DNA from 4 places in the Streptomyces sp. NPDC000345 genome. Region 3 is predicted to be linked to each of the others. Evidence: riboswitches for the same ligand, from Rfam matches in the RefSeq annotation. Region 3 holds a riboswitch; each other region holds the start of a gene.

What was found. Region 3 has a riboswitch for cyclic di-AMP ahead of ACFY30_RS03955 (transglycosylase SLT domain-containing protein). Riboswitches for the same ligand answer to the same signal wherever they lie in the genome.
Region 1: it holds a riboswitch for cyclic di-AMP, as region 3 does, so the genes downstream of both, ACFY30_RS33395 (C40 family peptidase) here and ACFY30_RS03955 (transglycosylase SLT domain-containing protein) in region 3, are expected to answer to the same signal.
Region 2: it holds a riboswitch for cyclic di-AMP, as region 3 does, so the genes downstream of both, ACFY30_RS36455 (peptidoglycan DD-metalloendopeptidase family protein) here and ACFY30_RS03955 (transglycosylase SLT domain-containing protein) in region 3, are expected to answer to the same signal.
Region 4: it holds a riboswitch for cyclic di-AMP, as region 3 does, so the genes downstream of both, ACFY30_RS09935 (transglycosylase family protein) here and ACFY30_RS03955 (transglycosylase SLT domain-containing protein) in region 3, are expected to answer to the same signal.

What each region holds. Positions count from the first base shown of each region.
Region 1 is NZ_JBIAZE010000018.1:150,433-155,406, forward strand. Features, by position in the region: gene ACFY30_RS33375 (8-amino-7-oxononanoate synthase) at 98-1,225, shown strand; gene ACFY30_RS33380 (DUF397 domain-containing protein) at 1,300-1,533, opposite strand; gene ACFY30_RS33385 (helix-turn-helix domain-containing protein) at 1,543-2,403, opposite strand; gene ACFY30_RS33390 (ATP-binding protein) at 2,615-3,094, shown strand; gene ACFY30_RS33395 (C40 family peptidase) at 3,139-3,612, opposite strand; cyclic di-AMP (ydaO/yuaA leader) riboswitch at 3,616-3,802, opposite strand; gene ACFY30_RS33400 (hypothetical protein) at 4,175-4,480, opposite strand; gene ACFY30_RS33405 (ATP-dependent Clp protease proteolytic subunit) at 4,488-4,974, opposite strand, start outside.
Region 2 is NZ_JBIAZE010000022.1:127,749-132,722, forward strand. Features, by position in the region: gene ACFY30_RS36450 (DUF6250 domain-containing protein) at 1-701, opposite strand, end outside; gene ACFY30_RS36455 (peptidoglycan DD-metalloendopeptidase family protein) at 994-1,962, opposite strand; cyclic di-AMP (ydaO/yuaA leader) riboswitch at 1,967-2,159, opposite strand; gene ACFY30_RS36460 (alpha-galactosidase) at 2,429-4,516, opposite strand; gene ACFY30_RS36465 (tyrosine-protein phosphatase) at 4,737-4,974, shown strand, end outside.
Region 3 is NZ_JBIAZE010000001.1:850,177-855,150, reverse strand. Features, by position in the region: gene ACFY30_RS03960 (HAD family hydrolase) at 108-932, shown strand; gene ACFY30_RS03955 (transglycosylase SLT domain-containing protein) at 942-1,403, opposite strand; cyclic di-AMP (ydaO/yuaA leader) riboswitch at 1,407-1,632, opposite strand; gene ACFY30_RS03950 (polyprenyl synthetase family protein) at 2,033-3,043, shown strand; gene ACFY30_RS03945 (outer membrane lipoprotein carrier protein LolA) at 3,265-4,512, shown strand; gene ACFY30_RS03940 (ABC transporter ATP-binding protein) at 4,563-4,974, shown strand, end outside.
Region 4 is NZ_JBIAZE010000003.1:534,967-539,940, forward strand. Features, by position in the region: gene ACFY30_RS09925 (cytochrome P450) at 1-336, shown strand, start outside; gene ACFY30_RS09930 (transglycosylase family protein) at 557-1,552, shown strand; cyclic di-AMP (ydaO/yuaA leader) riboswitch at 1,758-1,927, shown strand; gene ACFY30_RS09935 (transglycosylase family protein) at 1,932-2,633, shown strand; gene eno (phosphopyruvate hydratase) at 2,989-4,278, shown strand; gene ACFY30_RS09945 (septum formation initiator family protein) at 4,418-4,894, shown strand; gene ACFY30_RS09950 (DUF501 domain-containing protein) at 4,919-4,974, shown strand, end outside.

The DNA.
Region 1 (4,974 bases), on a different contig from region 3:
CAACACACCCGGTTCGACGTGTGGGTATTGCCACACCGTGGGTAGCGGTTCATGCCGCTAGTGTCTGTCCGCTACCTACAAAAGCCCCGGAGGACCCATGGCGTTCGGCTGGATCGACGAACAGGCGGAACTGCGCCGCCGGGCCGGACTCGTACGGACGCTGCGGCCCCGCCCGGCCGACTCCGCGCTGCTCGACCTCGCCAGCAACGACTACCTGGGCCTGTCCCGCCACCCCGAGGTCCAGGAGGGCGCCGCGGCGGCCGCACGGGCCTGGGGCGGCGGCGCGACCGGCTCCCGGCTGGTCACCGGCACCACCGAGCTGCACACCGAGCTGGAGCGGGAGCTGGCCGACTTCTGCGGGGCGGAGGCGGCCCTCGTCTTCTCCTCCGGGTACGCCGCCAATCTGGCCGCGGTCACCGCGCTGGCCCCGCACGGCTCCCTGATCGTCTCCGACGCGGGCAACCACGCCTCGCTCATCGACGGCTGCCGGCTGGCCCGCGGCACCACCCAGGTCGTCCCGCACGCCGACCCGGACGCCGTGCGCAAGGCCCTCGGCACCCACGACGGCCCCGCGGTGGCCGTCTCCGACACGGTCTTCTCGGTCGACGGCGACGCCGCCCCGCTGGCCGGCCTCGCGGCCGCCTGCCGGGAGCACGGCGCCGGGCTGGTGGTGGACGACGCGCACGGCCTCGGCGTGCTCGGGAACGGCGGGCAGGGCGCCCCGTACGCGGCGGGTCTCGCCGGTGCCGAGGACGTCGTCGTCACGGTGACGCTGTCGAAGTCCCTCGGCAGTCAGGGCGGCGCCGTGCTGGGGCCCGCGCGGGTGATCGAGCATCTGGTCAACGCGGCCCGGACGTTCATCTTCGACACCGGTCTGGCCCCGGCGGCGGCGGGCGCGGCGCTGGCGGCGCTGAGGCTGCTGCGCCGGGAGCCGCAGCGGGCGGCACGCGCGCGTGCGGTGGCGGCCGAGCTGCACTCCCGGCTGACGGCCGCGGGCCTGGAGGCGGTACGTCCGGACGCCGCGGTCGTCTCCGTGCGGGCGCCGTCCCCGGAGGGGGCCGTGCGGTGGGCGGCGGACTGCCGGTCGGCAGGCCTGGCCGTGGGCTGCTTCCGTCCTCCCTCCGTGCCCGACGGCATCTCGCGCCTCAGGCTGACCGCCCGTGCGGACCTCTCCGGGGCCGAGCTGGAACGCGCTGTACGGGTCATCGGGGAGACACGACCATGAGTCGGCGTGACACGGCCGTGAGCCGCCCCTGTCGGCGGATGGCGGGGATCGTGCGTCGGTGACCGACGCGGTGATCAGCGGAACGCGGCCGTGAAACCCGACCAGCTCTCGGGGGAGAAGAGCAGGGCGGGCCCGGACGGGTCCTTGGAGTCGCGTACGGCGAGCAGTCCGGCCCAGGGCCCGGAGGCCGGCCGGGCCGTCTCCACGCAGTTGTTGGCTCCCGTGCTGTAGCTGCTGCGCAGCCACCGCACCCGCGGGAGAGCGTGGGGATCGGTGCTGCGAGGTACGTTCCGAGGCAGTGCTGACATGGTGCCTCCCTACGCGCCGTCAGCTGTCGCGGCGATGTAATCCAGTGATTCCTCGGGCGAAAGGGCATGGACCCGAAGGGCGTTGAAGGCCTCGGTGTAGGCCTCGAGGTCTTCTTTCCGTTCGAGATAGAGGCTACTCGTCATGTGGTCGAGAACAACCACATCCAGATCAGAACCGCTCGGAAATGAGAAGATAACGAAAGGTCCGGTTACCCCGATATGGGCACCGGCCGAGAACGGCAATACCTGCAGCCGTACGTGGGGGAGCCGCGCCGCCTCCCTCAGCCGTCCGAGCTGACGGGCCATGACCTCCGGGCCGCCCACCTCCCGCCGCAGCACCGCCTCGTCCAGCACCGCGCTCAGCAGGAGCGGCGGCTCCCTGCGCAGCACGTCCTGACGGGCGATCCGCACCTCCACCAGCGTGTCGAGCTGCTCCTCGTCCGCCCCCTCCACCGCCGCCCGGGTCACCGCGCGCGCGTACTCGGGCGTCTGGAGCAGCCCCGGGACGACGGTCGTCTCCAGGGTGCGCATCGCGCCGGCCTGCGACTCCAGGCTGATGAAGTCCCGGTAGGCGGCCGGCAGCACCCCGCGGTAGGCGTGCCACCAGTGCTCCCGGCCGCCGCTCTCCTCCGAGCCGGCCAAGGCCAGCATCAGCGACCGCAGATGCGGGTCGGTCACTTGGTAGGCGTCGAGAAGCAACCGCACATCGGCCGGTTTCGTACCACTGGTGCCGGTCTCTATACGGCTCACCTTGGACTGGTGCCATCCGACGAGCCGGGCCGCCTCGCCGCTCGTGAGCCCCGCCCGGGCGCGCAGACTGCGCAGCTCGGCGCCCAGCTTCCGGCGGCGCACCGCAGGGCCGTGCTGCATGAGCTCCTCCTTATTCCTGACGTGCCGTCCAGAATGTTCGACCGTGGCAGAGTTCACCGCATCGGGCGACAGATATATGCATATCCCGGTGGATCGCCACCGGGACCGGCGCGGTAATGGCAGTCTGGCGAAGAAGCACCGGTCCGGGACCGTACTCGAACCATCCGCAGCGTGTCGGACTCCGGTCCGGTGGGAAAGGGACGAGGTCGCCATGGCAGACCATCTGGAAGCATCCGTCACTCTGCCGAGCGATCCCGCCTCGGTCTCCGCCGCCCGCGGTTTCGTGGCCGGCACTCTCGGCGAGTGGGGTCTGCCGGCGGACAGCGAGGCGGCCGACACCATCCGGCTGATCGTCTCGGAACTCGCCACCAACGCCGTACAGCACACCTTCGGGCTGTCACCCACCTTCACGGTGGACCTCGTCCTCGACCGTGACGAGCGCCTGTACGTCGGCGTGACCGACAGCCACCCGCGCCTGCCCAAACGACTGCCGGCCGCCGTCCAGCAGGACAACGGCCGAGGTCTGGTGATCATTCGCTGGCTGACCGCCGAATGCGGCGGCAAGCTCAGAGTCCGCCCCACGCGCGAGGGCGGCAAGACGGTCGCGGTGGAGCTGCCCTGGACCGTCCCGGCGGAGCCGGCCGTGGAAGCCGTGGCGATCCCGCCGGCCGGCGAACTCCCGGGGCGTTGACGGCGCGTCAGGACGCCGCCACCGCCCCGGAAGGACGACGAGGGTCAGCGGACCCGGCCGTACCAGACGCTCTTGGTCCAGATCTTCTGCAGCTTCACCACGTCTCCCGTCTTGGGCGAGTGCCAGATCTTGCCCTTACCGGCGTAGATGCCGACGTGGTACACGTTCGACCCCGAGTGGAAGAACACCAGGTCGCCGGCCTTGCGGCTGGCGGCAGAGATGTGGCGGGTCTTGTTGTACTGCTGTGCCGCCGTGCGCGGCAGCGTCTTGCCCGCCTTCTTGAACGAGTACAGCGTGAGACCCGAGCAGTCGAACCTCTTCGGCCCGGTCGCCCCGTACTTGTACGGAGAGCCCTTCTTGGACGCCGCGACCTGCAGTGCCTTGGTCGCCGGTGTGGCAGCCGCCGCGTCGGAGGCGACACCGGGGATCACGATCGAGCCACCGACGGCGGCGATGGCGAAGGCAGAGGCCGTACCGGCCCTGGCCATGAGCGACGGGACACGATTGAGCGCAGTCATGCGCAACCCTTCGTCAACCGCCTGTGAAGGATGACCTGTCGGATTCGGGCTGACAAAGGTGCCCGGCCGCTCGCGCGGCTTCACCCCAAGGGTTGCTCGGTCCGGCGTCTCCCTGCGGAGGCGACGTTCCGGCGACCCGTCGTGCTTGGGTCCTCCACTCCTGCCGATGCACTTCTGTCGACCGGTCAATCCGGGCAGCGGCAGGACTCGGCGTCCGCCCGGACCGCCCCGCCGCTTGTGGCGGGGACTTGTCGTCAGACAGGGATCTTGACTCACCGTTGACCAAAAATCCCAATGGAACCGTGGATTTGTGGGGTTACTCACCACTCACCCGTTCGGGTGGACACCCTGATGGACGCTCAGGTGTCAAGGCCGCCAAAAGCCCTCCGACCTGCGGCGCTACCCCTTGTGCGGCTCCGGGAAACGGCGCTTTCGGCAACTCGCGCGCGCTCGCGAGGGGAGCCGCCGCTCCGCCGAACGGGGGTAATCCGTCTGGTGCGTTTCGGGTCCGGCCCGGACGTCGCGCTCGTGACGCGGCCGTGCCGGGCCGGACGGCCGTGGGTCAACTGTCGGAGAGCGGAGGCACCGTGACACGCGCCGTACGGCGCTCCCCGTCCAGGACGCGCAGCGCCCGCGCGAGGGTCGGCGCGGACAGCTCGCTCTCGCCCCGCTGGTGCATCAGCGCCAGCGCGTCACGCAGCTCCGCCGCCCTCGCCACCAGCGCCTGGGCGGCCCGCAGACCGCGGTACGTGTCGCCGTGGCGGGCGGGATTGATCCGCCCGAGCAGGTCCACCACGTCCAGGTATCGGTCGATCAGCTCGGCCTCGGCGCGGGTCAGCGCGGGCAGCGGCGGCAGCTCGGGGACCATCGGGCGCTCACCTCGCGCCCGGCGCGCCGGCCGCGCCCCTGCGGCTCGGGACGACCCCGTCCACCAGGCCGTACTCCACCGCCTGAGGTGCGGTCAGGATCAGGTCCCGTTCGATGTCCTCGGTCACCCGTTCGGGGGTGCGTCCGGTGTGCCGTACGAGCATCTCCTCCAGGAGGTCGCGGGTGCGGGCCAGTTCCTCCGCCTGGATGGCCAGATCGGAGGTCTGCCCCTCCACCGGCTCGGGCAGGGCCGGCTGCCGGATCACCATCCGGGCGCCGGGCAGCGCGAACCGCTTGCCCGGCGTGCCCGCCGCCAGCAGGACCGCCGCCGAGGAGCCGGCCTGGCCGAGGCAGGTCGTCTCCACGTCGCAGGTGACGTACCGGAGCGTGTCGTAGATCGCCGTCATCGCGCTGAACGAGCCGCCGGGGGAGTTGATGTACAGCGCGATGTCCCGGTCCGGGTCCTTGTGCTCCAGGTACATGAACTGGGCCATC
Region 2 (4,974 bases), on a different contig from region 3:
ATAAGGGACCAGGCCCGGAAGTTGTTGATCCGGAAGTGGCTCCAGGTGGTCCGGAACGCGAAGTGCCCGCGGGTGTACGGCTGCGGGTCGGCGTAGTCGAAGACCAGCCGCCCGTTGTTCCACCACCTCACCGTGGAGCCGTCGGAGACGATCCGCACGTGGTGCGGCCGGTTCGGCACGAGCAGCGGCTCGGTGTAGTCGAGAATCAGCGGGCGCACGCCCGCCAGGCCTACGTAGCGGCGCAGCCGGGTCGTGGTGTTGGTGTTGGCGCCGTAGCCGACGTAGTAGGTCGTGAGGTGGTCGTACTCGGCGAGGGAGCCGCCGCGCGGGGTGGCGAAGAGGTCGTCCGGGGAGCGGACGTCGACGGCGTTCCAGAAGTTGTTGAGGTCGGAGACACGGTCGTTGGCGCCGCCCGCGGAGACGGGGGTGGCGGCGTATTCGAGGACGTACGGCCCTTCGAGCGGCCGCTTGAACCAGACCGTCGCCCCGGCGGGCACGTCGATCTCCAGGACTCCGCGCGAGGCCGTGACGCTCCCGCCCTGCTCCAGTTCCACGGCCCACCGGCGCAGCCCGTGGCGGAAGTCGTCGTGGGCGATCAGCCGGCGGTGGCGGGGGGTCGCGCTCGCGGGACCGGCCGGGGCCAGGGCGGCGAGGGCGGCGCCTGCGGCGAGGACTCCCAAGGCCCGACGGGTGGTGGTCATGGCGGCGGCTCCTTCAGTGAGCTTCGGCGGGACGTCTGCGGGAACGAGCAGAAAGCGCTTACTCCCTACCCGTCGGACCGCGCCGGAACCCGGAGGGCACGCCGAAGGCCGGACCCCGGGGGGCACACCTAAGGCCGGACCCCGGAGGGCACGCCTAAGGCCGGACCCCGGAGGGCACGCCTAAGGCCGGACCCCGGAGGGCACGCCGAAGGCCGGACCCCCGGGACGGGGGTCCGGCCTTCGGCTGCGTGTCAGGCGATCAGGCGTGCCGCGCGGGGGTCGTCGGCGGAGGTCAGCCGACGGTGACGCCGTGGGAGCGGAGGAAGGCGACCGGGTCCACGTCCGAGCCGTAGTTCGGCGTGGTGCGGATCTCGAAGTGCAGGTGCGGGCCGGTCACGTTGCCGGTCGCGCCGGAGAGGCCGATCTGCTGGCCCGCGGTCACGGTCTGACCGGCCGAGACGGAGAGCTGGGAGAGGTGGGCGTACTGGGCGTAGTAGCCGTCGTCGAGCTTGATGACGACCTGGTTGCCGTACGCGCCGCCCCATCCGGCGGAGACGACGGTGCCCGCGCCGACGGCCTTGAGCGAGGTGCCGGTCGGGACGACGAAGTCGACGCCGGTGTGGTACCCGCTGGACCACATGCCGCCGGCCACGCGGTAGCCGGTCCCGACGGTCGCGCCGGCCACCGGAAGGGTGTAACCGCTGGAGGCACTGGCGCCGCTCCCGGCGGCCGTGGCGGTCGTCTTCGCTGAGGACGACGCCGAGGCCTTCGAGCCGGAGGACGGGGAGGAGGGCGACGACGACGAGGTCTTCGACGACGAGGAGGAAGAGGAACCGGACGAACCGGACGAGGACTTGGTGGTCGCGGCCTCCTTGCCGATCGACAGCTCGAGGCCGGGGTGGATCAGCGAGGGGTTGCCGCCGACCGCCTCGCGGTTGTCCGCGTACAGCTTCTGCCAGCCACCGCTGACGTTCTGCTCGTCGGCGATCTTGGCGAGGTAGTCGCCGGCCCGCACGGTGTAGGTCCTGGCGTTCGAAGCCGGGGACTTCCGCGACACCGGAGCGGCCTGTACGGCGTTTTCCGCGACCGATCCGGAAACGGCCTGAGCGGCCGACTGGGAAACCGACTGAGGGGTGGCCGCATGGGCGCCGGTGGCCCCCATGAGCGGGAGGGCGAGCGCGGCCCCGCCGGTTCCGGCGACGGCTATGGAACGGGTGAAACGCTGGGTCTTCGGACGGCGGTGCTTACCCTTCGCGGGCATGGCGAATTCCTCTCCGGTGCCTGCGAGGTGAGCTGTCGGGTGCGGACTGGAGATGCCCGGCCGCGCCGAGGCGCGGCTTTACCCCAAGCCTGTTCCGGAGACCAGAACAGGCGGTTCTACCTGTGGGTCCCCCGCTCCTGCCGTGACGGGTGAGTGTGCGGACTCCGGGCGGCGGCAGGATTCGGCATCCGTCCGGATTGGACTGGAACGTAAGCGACCCAGACGCACGGGAACAAGCAGAGGTTGCCCTGCTCACTCCTTTCTCTTGATCCCCTGTGAGAATTACCGGTGACGCTGCGTGCATCGGGCACGCGCTTTTTCGCCCAACATCCCTGAAAAGCCCTTGGATTACGTGAACATGACGGGCGACGGACGGTCACGAATATGACGCTGCTCACGTGACGTCTCTCCAGGATCCCCTATTCCAGAGCGAGTTGGAACGAAGGATCCAATTCGGACAGAACCCTCAGATGCGACACAGACGAATAACCGTCGCATCGAGGTCACCTCGCAGCGCGACCCGCAGCCCGTGGTGCAACAGCACCGCCCCCCGGTGCACTTCGCCCGTTTCGCGGCATTCGTACGACGCTGTCGGGTCGAGGCCGCGCAGCCTCAGCGCGGGCACGGGCTCGCCGTACCGCTGCGCCTCCAGCCAGGCGAGGACCACGGTCTCGTCGCCGCGGACGTACTGGACGGCGCTCAGCCCACCCGCCGGGGGGCGCAGCCGGTACAGGTCGCCGTGCTGGACGAGGGGCCGGATCTCCTTGTAGAGGTCCACCCACCGCCGGGCCTCGGCGAGCTCCTCGTCGCTCCACTCGGACAGGTCCCCGCCGACGCCGAGCACCCCGGCCATCGCGCTGACGAAACGGAAGCGCAGCGAGCTGACCCGTCCGTTCAGCTGGGTGTTGGGGCTGTCGGTGACCCAGGCGGCCATCACACGCGCGGGGTGGATCTGGCTGAAGCCGTGCTGGATGGCGAGGCGGTCGAGCGGGTCGGTGTTGTCGGAGGTCCACACCTGGTCGGTGCGGCTCAGGATGCCGAGGTCGATCCGTCCGCCGCCGCCCGAGCAGGACTCGAAGGCCACGCCCGGGTGGGCCGCCCGCAACCGGTCCAGGAGGTCGTACAGGCCGCGCACGTGGTCGACCCACAGACGCTGCGGGTAGGGGTCGTCCGGCCAGCCGGCGTCGGTGAAGCAGCGGTTGAAGTCCCACTTGACGTAGTCGATGGGCGCACTGGACAGGAGCCCGTCGAGCTGTCCCCAGAGATACTCCCGGACGTCCTCGCGCGCGAGGTTCAGCATGAGCTGATTGCGGAACTCCGTCCGCTTTCGTCCCGGCTGGAACTGCACCCAGTCGGGGTGGGCGCGGTACAGGTCGCTGTCCGGGTTGACCATCTCGGGCTCGACCCAGATGCCGAACTGCATGCCGAGCCCGTGTACCTGGTCGGCGAGGGGCTTGAGGCCGTGGGGGAAGCGGTCCGGGTTGGGGTGCCAGTCGCCGAGTCCGGCACGGTCGCTGGTGCGGGCGCCGAACCAGCCGTCGTCGACGACGAACAGCTCGACGCCGATCTCCGCGGCACGGCGGGCGAGGGCCGCCTGCTGCTCCTCCGAGATGTCGAAGAAGGTGGCCTCCCAGGAGTTGAACAGCACCGGCCGGTCCCGCTCGGCGTCCGGGATCACATGGGCGCGCTGGTAGGCGTGCCAGGCGCGGCTGGCGCCGCCGAAGCCGCCGTCGCTCCACAGGCCGGCGAAGACAGGCGTGGTGAAGGACTCCCCCGCCGCCAGGCGCAGCAGGCCCGAGTCGTCGTGACCGGCGCCGCCGGTGATCTGCACGCGCTCGTCCGGGAGTTGGGCGACGGCGATGCGCCAGGATCCGGACCAGCCGAGGGCGCAGCCGTAGACCTCGCCGCGTTCCTCGGTCGCGTCGGTGTCGAGGGCGACCCAGGGCAGATACTGGTGGCCGGTGTGGCCCCGGCGGCTGCCGATGACCTTCTCACCGTAGGTGAGCGGGGCCCGGACGAGCCGGGACTCGGCGGCCCAGCGGCCGTGCAGCTGCGACAGCCGCCAGCCCTCCCGCTCGGGCAGGGTCCAGGTGGCGGAGTCGGCGCGCAGCAGCTCCAGCGGCTCCGCGCCCTCGTTGCGCAGGGTCGTCCAGCGCTCCATGACGTCGTCCCGCATCCGGTAGTGCAGGGTGATCGTCAGACCGGCGTCGCGGAAGCGCAGCCGCAGCTCGGCGCCCTCGGTCTCGTACGTCTCGAAGGTCCATTCGGTGCCGCGCCGCTCGGCGGTGCGTACGGACAGGGCGGGGCGGACGAAACGGGGGCCGCCCTCCACCGGGTACTCCTCGTGGCCGTCCAGGGCGGCCTCGAAGGACGCGCGGCCCCGCAGGGGAAGGGCCGCGAGGGCCTCCGCGTCGGCGAGCGCGATCCTCGGGCCCCAGTGCAGGTGCACCAGCTCGTCGGCCTCGGTGAGATGGAGGGCATAGCTGCTCGTGGGCCCCGAAAGGAGCCAGGTGCGGCCGCCCGCGGCGATCTCGGGCTTCACGGTCTCGGGCATCAAACCCCCACTGATTCGAACAGGTGCGATCAAGTCTCAACATCATCGGATGCGGGTGCCCCACCCGGCAATGGCTGTGGAGAAACCGTTCACCTGCAGAGACGGGGGATTCGTGCACCTGTGGACAACCGTTGCCCGGGGAATCCATGTCGTATGGTCGAGGAGGTCCCGCCGGCCACCACGAGCCGCGTCGGCGGAGCCCGACAGGGAGGGAGCCCCCGTGACGCAGCAGATCCCGTCGACCGAGCCCGAGTTGGCCGGTGTCCGCAACTTCCGCGACGTCGGAGGTCTGCCGACCGTCGACGGACGGCGGGTACGGCACGGCGTGCTGTTCCGCAGCGGCCATCTCGCGCATGCGACCGACGAGGACGCCGCGTTCCTGTCCTCCCTGGGCCTGCACACGATCTTCGACTTCCGCAACGCGGCGGACCAGAGGCTGGAGGGCCCGGACGTCGAGC
Region 3 (4,974 bases):
ACAGCGATCGGTCAACAAAAGAAGGGGAGTTGACACAAGAGGGCCGGACTCCGTCCTGGTCCGGTTCGCGTCGAGTCCGGCGGGTGCGGGATCCGTATTCTCTGATCATGGCCGCACCCACCGCATATGCCGAGCGCATCGCGTATTCCCTCATCGCCACGGACCTGGACGGAACGCTGCTGCGCGGCGACGACACGTTCTCCGACCGGTCGCTCGACGCGCTCGCGCGGGTCGCGGCCGCCGGCGCGCGCCACCTGGTGGTGACCGGCCGCCCCGCGCCCCGTGTGCGCCCGCTGCTCGACCGCCTGCACGGCACAGGGCTCGCGGTGTGCGGACAGGGCGCGCAGCTGTACGACGCCGCCGCGGACCGCCTGCTGTGGTCGGTCACCCTGGACCGGGAACTCGCGGAGACCGCCCTGGAGAAGATCGAGGCCGAGGTCGGGCCGGTGTACGCGGCCGTGGACCAGGACGGCGTCGACGGGCTGACGCTCATCGAGCCGGGCTACCGGATGCCGCACCCGACCCTGCCCGCCCTGCGTGTCGAGCGGCGCCGCGACCTGTGGTGCGAGCCGATCAGCAAGGTGCTGCTGCGCCACCCCACCCTGTCCGACGACGAGTTGGCGGCGACGGCCCGGGCGGTGGCCGGCTCGCTCGCCACCGTCACCATGTCGGGGCCCGGCACGGTGGAGCTGCAGCCGTGCGGGGTCACCAAGGCGACCGGACTGGCCCTGGCCGCGGACCACCTGGGCCTGCGGCCCGAGGACACCCTGGCCTTCGGGGACATGCCCAACGACATCCCGATGTTCGACTGGGCCGCCCGCGGTGTCGCGATGGCCAACGCCCACCCGGAGCTCAAGGCGGTCGCCGACGAGGTGACGACGTCGAACGAGGACGACGGCGTCGCCGTCGTCCTCGAACGTCTCTGTCCCTAGCGGCTCGGCTCAGTACGCGCCGAACACGTTGTCGATCGAGCCGTACCGCGCAGCCGCGTAGTTGCAGGAGGCGGTGATGTTCGCGACCGGGTCGTACGGGTCCCAGGAGGTGCCGGACACGTGGTACGCGTTGAAGGTCGGGTCGATGATCTGCAGCAGGCCCTTGGACGGGGTGCCGGCGGCAGCGTTGGAGTCCCAGAGGTTGATGGCGGACGGGTTGCCCGAGGACTCGCGCAGCACGTTGCGGTAGATGCCGTTGTAGGTGCCCGGGATCCCGTGCTGCGCCATGACCTGGAGCGACGCGCGGATCCAGCCGTCGAGGTTGTTGGCGTAGCCGAGGCTGGTGGCGGTGGCCACGGTCGGGGTCGCCGCGGAGGCGGTGGTCGCGCCGAAGAGCGGGAGGGCGAGCACGGTGACGCCGGTGGCGGCGACGGCGAGCGCGCGGGCGAGGCGGCGGGGCTGAGCGGGCATGGCGAAGTTCCTCTCCGTCGCCTGCGAGGTGAGCTGTCGGGTTCGGGCGGGAGCTGCCCGGCCGGTCCTCGCGGACACGACTTCACCCCAAGCCGTCCCGGTATGTCCTGAACATGCCCACAGACATGTCCGGGTCCGCCCGGTGCGGCGACTTACCTGGTTCCCCCGCTCCTGCCCTGGTGTTCTCGGTGGGTGCCGGGGCGGTGGCAGGATTCGGCGTCCGCCCGACAGGCCGGGAACGTATGCGAGAGCACATGTCCGGAACAAGTGGCGGATTCACAGTTCGGCCCTATTGACCTTGGTCTGCGCTCTATGGGGTGCTTGATCCTTTGTGGCTGCAAACGTCAACTCGCTTGAGCGGGAAGAGGAATCGGAATGGGGCGGAGGGGAACCTGTTTCCCGGGGGAGTGAGCCAACTCACCGGCATCCACAAGAGGGGCTAATCGGGCAATAGCCTCAACGGGTTATTAAGGGGCCGATGCCGAGGGGGGACCCTTATACGGCCGGGCTGTAACCGTGGGGGCTCGCGGTGATCGAAACATGACCGGATACGCTGACTTGAGTGAGCGCAGAGACCTATCGACAAACCGCGTAGTCGCCAGTAGACACCAGCAGACAGGAGACCCCTCGTGACCGTCGTCGAGCCGTTTGGGCTGAGCGTGCGGGACCAGGCTCTGGAAGCCGATGTCCAGGCCGGACTGGCGGCTGTCGAGGAAGGCTTGCTCGAGGCCACCAAGAGTGAGGTGCCGTTCATCACCGAGGCGGCCCAGCACCTGCTGCGGGCCGGCGGGAAGCGGTTCCGCCCGCTGCTCGTGATGCTCGCGGCACGCTTCGGCGACCCCTACGCGCCGGGAATCGTCCCCTCGGCCGTCGTGGTGGAGCTCACCCATCTGGCCACCCTCTACCACGACGACGTCATGGACGAGGCCGCGGTGCGGCGCGGGGTGCCCAGCGCGAACGCCCGCTGGGGCAACTCGCTCGCCGTCCTCACCGGCGACTTCCTCTTCGCGCGCGCCTCGCACATCCTGGCCGACCTCGGCCCGGAGGCGGTGCGGGTGCAGGCGGAGGCGTTCGAGCGGCTGGTCACCGGCCAGATCCTGGAGACGGCCGGCCCGGTCGACGGCCGTGACCCGGTCGAGCACTACCTCGACGTCCTCGGCGGCAAGACCGGCTCCCTGGTGGCGGTCTCCTGCCGGTTCGGCGCGATGATGTCGGGCGCCGACGAGACCGTCGTGGACGTGCTGACCCAGTACGGGGAGCGGCTCGGCGTCGCCTTCCAGCTCGCCGACGACGTCCTCGACATCGCCTCCGACTCCCACGAGTCGGGCAAGACGCCGGGCACGGACCTGCGTGAGGGCGTCCCCACGCTTCCGGTGCTGCGGCTGCGCGAGCGCGCGGCCCAGCAGGCCCTGCCCGAGGACGTCGCGCTGTGCGAGCTCCTCGACTCCGACCTGAGCGACGACGCGAAGCTCGCCGAGGCGGTCGCCGCGCTGCGCGCCCACCCGGCGCTGGAACAGGCCCGCCGCGACACGGTGCGCTACGCCGAGGAGGCCCGGGCCGCGCTGGCGCCGCTCGTGGAGTGCGACGCGAAGGCCGCGCTCATGGGCCTGTGCGACGCGGTGGTCCACCGGGCCGGCTGACCCCGACCCCTACGGGTCGGAGGACTCCGTCGTCGCTCCGTGTCATACCGCAGGTGTACGCGGAGTTGAGTCCGTGGGGTGACGCCTCATCACGCCGTATTTGGTCAGATGGACATCACGGAAAACACCACTCCTCACCGATTCGGGTGAGAATGGCGGCACGGGGTGGGACGTTCAACGTGAGATGACCAGCCGCCGCCGACGACGGAGGTAAGGCACACATGGCACCGAACGCAACCGACGACAGCATGACCGCCGGGGAGACGGACGACTTGCGCGTCGGGCGGCGCAAGGCCGTGCGGTACGTCGTCCCGGTCACCGTGATCGGCGTCGCCGCGGCGACGATCGGCCTGGTCCCGGCGCTCGCCGACTCCGGTGACCCGGACCTGCCGAAGATCACCGCACAGCAGCTCCTCGACAAGATCGCGGCCTCGGACGTGCAGCGGCTGTCCGGCACCGTGAAGATCAGCACCGACCTGGGCCTGCCCGACCTCGGCGGGCTGGAGAGCGGACTGCTCTCCGGGGCCGCGGGCGGCGGTGACGGGTCGTCCGCCGACCCCTCGGCCAAGCTCACCGAACTCGCCTCCGGCACCCACACCCTGCGCGTCGCCGCCGACGGCCCCGACCGGCAGAAGCTCTCCCTGCTGGAGAACGCCGCCGAGTACAGCCTCGTCCACAACGGCAAGGACGTGTGGGGCTACGACAGCTCCTCCAACGAGGTCTACCACTCCACCACCGACGAGAGCGCGGAGGACGGGGCGCAGACCCCCGTACCCGCCACGCCCGAGGACCTCACCGAGGACGCCCTCAAGGCGGTCGACGACACCACGTCCGTCACCGTCGACGGCACCGTGCACGTCGCGGGCCGCGACGCCTACAAACTGCTGATCAAGCCGAAGCAGTCCGGTTCCACGGTCGGCGCGATCAGCGTGGCGGTGGACGCGAAGACCGGCATGCCGCTGAAGTTCACGCTGACCCCGGCGAGCGGCGGCGCCGCCGTCGTGGACGCGGGCTTCACCCAGGTCACCTTCGCCGCGCCGGCCGCCTCCACCTTCGACTTCACCCCGCCCAAGGGCGCGAAGGTCACCGAGGGTGGCGACGCCGAGGCGGCACCGGGGCACTCCGGCGCCTCCGACGAGGACCTCGAAGGCCTCGGCGGCCTCACCGGCGCCGAGGAGGCCGAGGGCTTCGACGTCCTCGGCAAGGGCTGGACCTCCGTCGCCGTCCTCAAGACCGGCGGCGAGGGCGTCCCCTCGGACGCCGAGCTCAACTCCGAACTCGGCTCCGACGCCGGCGGTGCCCTCAGCGGCTTCCTCGGCTCGTTCGGCGACAAGGTGAGCGGCAAGTTCGGCTCCGGCACCGTGTTCTCCACCCGCCTGATCAACGCCCTGGTCACGGACGACGGCAAGGTCTACGTCGGCGCGGTGACCAAGGACGCCCTGGTGAAGGCGGCCGACTCGGCGAAGTAAGTACCCTACGGAGCCTGTCCGTTCCCAGCACGCGTGCGAAGGGGGAGCCCATGGATGACGAACCCGTCATCCACACCCATGCCCTCACCAAGCGCTACCGTGGCGGCCAGCTCGCCGTGGACCACCTGGATCTCACCGTCCCGGCGGGCAGCGTCTTCGGCTTCCTCGGTCCGAACGGCTCCGGCAAGACCACCACGATCCGCATGCTGATGGGCCTCATCGAGCCCACGTCCGGCGCCGCGCGCGTCCTGGGGCAGCCCGTGCCCCGGGCCGCGCGCACCGTGCTCCCGCAGGTCGGCGCGCTGATCGAGGGACCCGCCCTGTACGGCTTCCTCTCCGGCCGCGACAACCTCCTCCGCTACGACGCCGCCGACCCGACCGCCGACCCGCGCACCCGGCGCATCCGCGTCGCCGCGGCGCTGGAGCGGGTCGGGCTGACGGCCGCGGCCGGCAAGAAGGCGA
Region 4 (4,974 bases), on a different contig from region 3:
GAACCCCTCACCCTCGGCGGGCAGGACATCGCCCCCGGCGACCCCGTCCTCGTCGTCCTCGCCGCCGCCGACCGCGACCCCGCCCGCTTCACCGACCCCGACACCCTCGACCTCTCCCGGCGCGACAACCAGCACCTCGGCTACGGCCACGGCATCCACTACTGCCTGGGCGCCCCCCTCGCCCGTCTCGAGGGCCAGACCGCCCTGGCCACCCTCCTCACCCGTCTCCCCGACCTCCGACTCGCCGCGGACCCGGCCGACTTGAGGTGGCGTGGCGGGCTCATCATGCGCGGACTGCGCACCTTGCCCGTGGAGTTCACTCCGGTCCGTGACTGACCAGTGGCTGATCGCCATCTGATCGTGGGTCAGCCGGATTGTGACCGTCTCGCGTAACAAAGGTGACCAACCCTCAAGTCTGTGATCTTCACGTGATCTGCGCGGCATTAACTTGTGACAAGTGATCGTCTGCCGATACGTTCACTCGCTAGCGCGGCGAACCCGTGTGTGCTCACTCGCACGCCGCGCCGTTTGCCGCTGTCCAAAGAAAGGCCCCCGCATGCTCTCCGGGAACGGTCGTCACCGTCGCCCCCGTCAGGCCCCGGCCCTCCTCGTCGCGGCCGGAGTGACCGGCTCCGCCATCGCCATCCCGCTGTTCGCGGCCGGCGGCGCGAGCGCCGCAGAAGGCGCAGTCTGGGACAAGGTGGCGCAGTGCGAGACCGGCGGTTCCTGGAGCGCCGACCGGGGTGACGGCGAGTACGGCGGTCTGGGCCTCAGTCAGGAGGACTGGGAGGCGTACGGCGGACTCGACTACGCCGCCAGCCCGGACCTGGCCAGCCGCAACCAGCAGATAGCCGTGGCCCAGCAGCTCCTCGCGGAGGAGGGTGTCGGCGCCTGGGGCACCTGTGCCCTGACGTCCGGGCTCACCAAGGAGAGCGGCGCGGTCGGAGTGGACACCGGAGTCGCCGGCGGCGAGTCCGACTCGTCCGTGTCCTCCGGATTGTCCGACCTGTCCAAGGGATCGTCCGATTCCGGGAAGTCCGGCGACTCCAACGGCTCGGCCGGTTCCGGCGACTCCGGCGAGAGTCCGTCCGACTCCTCCGGTGATGGGGCTGGTTCGGCCTCGGAGTCCCCTTCGTCCTCTTCGTCCTCCGCGGCGAACGACTCCGGCAAGTCCGACACTTCGGGCGGCGGCTCGGAGGGCTCACAGGGCGCCGACAGCTCGCCCACAGCGACCCCGGAAGGGGACGACTCGGACAATACGGTGCAGGCGGAGGGTTCTTGGAGCCTCGTCGACACCGGCTCGCTCGGCTCCGGCCGCCATCGCGGCACCACCGCCGACGAGAGTGCCGCGGGCGGCACGAGGACCGCCTCCTCCGGCCGGCACGCCGCGTCCACCTACGTCGTCCAGGAGGGTGACTCGCTCATCACCATCGCCGACTCCCTTGGTGTCGACGGGGGATGGCGTGCGCTCTACGCCGAGAACAAGGACGTCATCGGTCCCGACCCGAGCGACATCACCCCCGGTCAGACCCTGGACACCGGGGTCGAATAGGGCTGGAACACCCAGAAAAACACCGGGAGTTCACGTCCCACTTCGTGGCTAATGTCCGCTTTGGTGAAAGTGTGGGATGAGTCTCAGAAGTCGTGATCGTCTTTGAAATTCCCCGGATCCCGTGTCTACGGTCATGACCGCTCGGCAACCCGAGCCCCGGCCGCCGCAACGCCGAATCCTGCCAGCGGCACCCCGGGAACAGTCGTCGCGTCAAGCGCCGTAGGCAGGAGCGGGGGACCCAAGGTAAGTGCCGGACCCGGCGGATGACCGCCGGAACCGGCTCGGGGTGAAGCCGCGCACCGTGAGGTGCGTGGCCGGGCAACTCAACCGGCCCGAACCCGACAGCTCACCTCGCAGGCGTCGGTGAGGGGATCGATCCATGCTGTTTTCCGGCAAGGGCAAGCACCGTCGTCCGAACAAGGCCACCCGCGCCGCCGCACTCGCCGGCGTCACCGGTGTCGCCATCGCCGCCCCGCTGATGGCGGCCGGCAACGCCTCCGCCGCCACCGCTTCCGAATGGGACGCGGTCGCTCAGTGCGAGTCCGGCGGCAACTGGTCCATCAACACCGGCAACGGCTACTACGGCGGCCTGCAGTTCTCGGCCTCCACCTGGGCCGCGTACGGCGGCACCGCCTACGCCGCGCGCGCCGACCTCGCCAGCAAGGAACAGCAGATCACCATCGCCGAGAAGGTCCTCGCGGGCCAGGGCAAGGGTGCCTGGCCGGTCTGCGGCACCGGTCTGTCCAACACTCCGTACTCGGGTGGCGGCTCCACGGGCTCCTCCTCGAGCGGCTCCACCGGCTCCTCCTCCGGCAGCGGCACCACCACGCGCTCGACCGAGCAGCAGAGCGCCTCCCGCTCCGCCGAGCGCCCCGCCGCCTCCAAGACGGTCACCACCCCGACCGGCAAGAAGGTCAAGAAGGGTGACGGCGAGTACAAGGTCGTCAAGGGCGACACCCTCAGCACCATCGCCGAGAAGCACAAGGTCAAGGGCGGCTGGCAGAAGCTGTTCCAGCTGAACAAGGACATCGTCGAGGACGCCGACCTCATCTACCCGGGCCAGCAGCTGCACCTGAAGTGACACCTGGCTCCTGGCCGGCCCACAGCATCCTCACAACCGAGGCCCGCACACTGAAGGCCTCGTGAGGGTCACCCCCGTCCCCACGGGCTCCCCGCTCCGGTGCGTGTTCCCCCGTACGCACCGGGGCGGGGTTTTTTTCTGCCCTCCGGCCGTTCTTCGCCATCTGTTCGCCCGAGTTCCGTCCCCGGTCTTTGTTCCGGCCAGGAACAATGTGTACGGTCAGTCTGTCCACGGGACGGTCGGTCGGCTGCCGACGGCCCCGGGGCGGTTAGGCTCTAGTCGCAAGGCTCACCAAAGGCCGACATGGCCCGCGGGCCCCGCACAACCAGCGTCACATCCCAAGAAGGAGATGCTCGTGCCGTCCATCGACGTCGTCGTAGCCCGGGAAATCCTGGACTCCCGAGGCAACCCCACGGTCGAGGTCGAGGTCGGCCTCGACGACGGCAGCACGGGTCGTGCCGCCGTTCCCTCCGGCGCCTCCACCGGCGCCTTCGAGGCCATCGAGCTCCGCGACGGTGACCCGGGCCGCTACCAGGGCAAGGGTGTCGAGAAGGCCGTCCTCGCCGTCATCGAGCAGATCGGCCCGGAGCTGGTCGGCTACGACGCCACCGAGCAGCGCCTGATCGACCAGGCCATGTTCGACCTGGACGCCACCGACAACAAGGGCTCCCTCGGTGCCAACGCCATCCTCGGCGTCTCGCTCGCCGTCGCCCACGCCGCCTCCGAGGCCAGCGACCTCCCGCTCTTCCGCTACCTGGGCGGCCCCAACGCGCACCTGCTGCCGGTGCCGATGATGAACATCCTGAACGGCGGCTCGCACGCCGACTCCAACGTGGACATCCAGGAGTTCATGATCGCCCCGATCGGCGCGGAGTCCTTCTCCGAGGCCCTGCGCTGGGGCACCGAGGTCTACCACACCCTCAAGAAGGTCCTGAAGTCGAAGGGCCTGTCCACCGGTCTCGGCGACGAGGGCGGCTTCGCCCCGAACCTCGGCTCCAACCGCGAGGCCCTCGACCTCATCCTCGAGGCCATCAAGGAAGCCGGCTACACCCCCGGCGAGCAGATCGCCCTCGCGCTCGACGTCGCCGCCTCCGAGTTCTACAAGGACGGCTCCTACACCTTCGAGGGCAAGGACCGCTCCGCCGCCGAGATGACCGAGTACTACGCCGAGCTCGTCGCGGCGTATCCGCTCGTGTCCATCGAGGACCCGCTGTTCGAGGACGACTGGGAGGGCTGGAAGACCATCACCGACAAGCTCGGTGACAAGGTCCAGCTCGTCGGTGACGACCTGTTCGTCACCAACCCCGAGCGTCTGGCCCGCGGTATCGAGGAGGGCGCGGCCAACGCGCTGCTGGTGAAGGTGAACCAGATCGGTTCGCTCACCGAGACCCTGGACGCCGTCGAGCTGGCCCAGCGCAACGGCTTCAAGTGCATGATGTCGCACCGCTCCGGCGAGACCGAGGACGTCACCATCGCCGACCTGGCCGTCGCCACCAACTGCGGCCAGATCAAGACCGGCGCCCCGGCCCGCTCCGAGCGCGTCGCCAAGTACAACCAGCTGCTGCGCATCGAGGAGATCCTCGACGACGCGGCGGTGTACGCCGGCCGCAGCGCCTTCCCGCGGTTCCGCTCCGCGAACCAGTAGGCCCGGCGGGGGGCCGTGGAGGTCCCCCGGCCCGACCCGAGCGGGGTCGGCGCGAGCCAGTCGTACGTACGTCCCCGTACTCGGTCCCGTACCGTGTGCGGGGACGTACGCGTGTGTGGAAAGGGGAGGCGCAGAGCCGATGGCCGTGAAGGACCGGGACCGTTTCTCCACCGCGACCAGACTGCGGCTGCTCGGCGAGCAGACCGCGGCCCGGGTCTACCGCTCCCAGACCAGGCGACAGGCCCGCCGCTCCCGCCTCACCGGCCGCGCCGCGCTCCTCGCGCTGGTCCTGTGCACCCTGATCGTGGCCCTGGCCTACCCGATGCGGCAGTACGTCTCCCAGCGTGCCGAGATCGCCGACCTGGAGCGGGAGAGGGAGCAGGCCCGCGAGCGGGTCGAGCAACTGCGCGACCTCAAGGCGCGCTGGCAGGACGACGCGTACGCCGAGCAGCAGATCCGGGAGCGGCTGCACTATGTGATGCCGGGGGAGACCGGCTTTGTCGTGATCGACCCGGACGCGGCCACCAAGACCCGCGCCGACCACGGGGCGGCCGACCGCCCCTGGTACTCGAACGTGTGGGACGGCGTCGACAAGTCCGACGCGTCCGACCAGTGACACCGTGCAGGTAGAAAGACAGGTATGGAAAAGCCCCCGCCGACCACCCCGCGCACCGAGCCCACCGACGCGGACGTCGA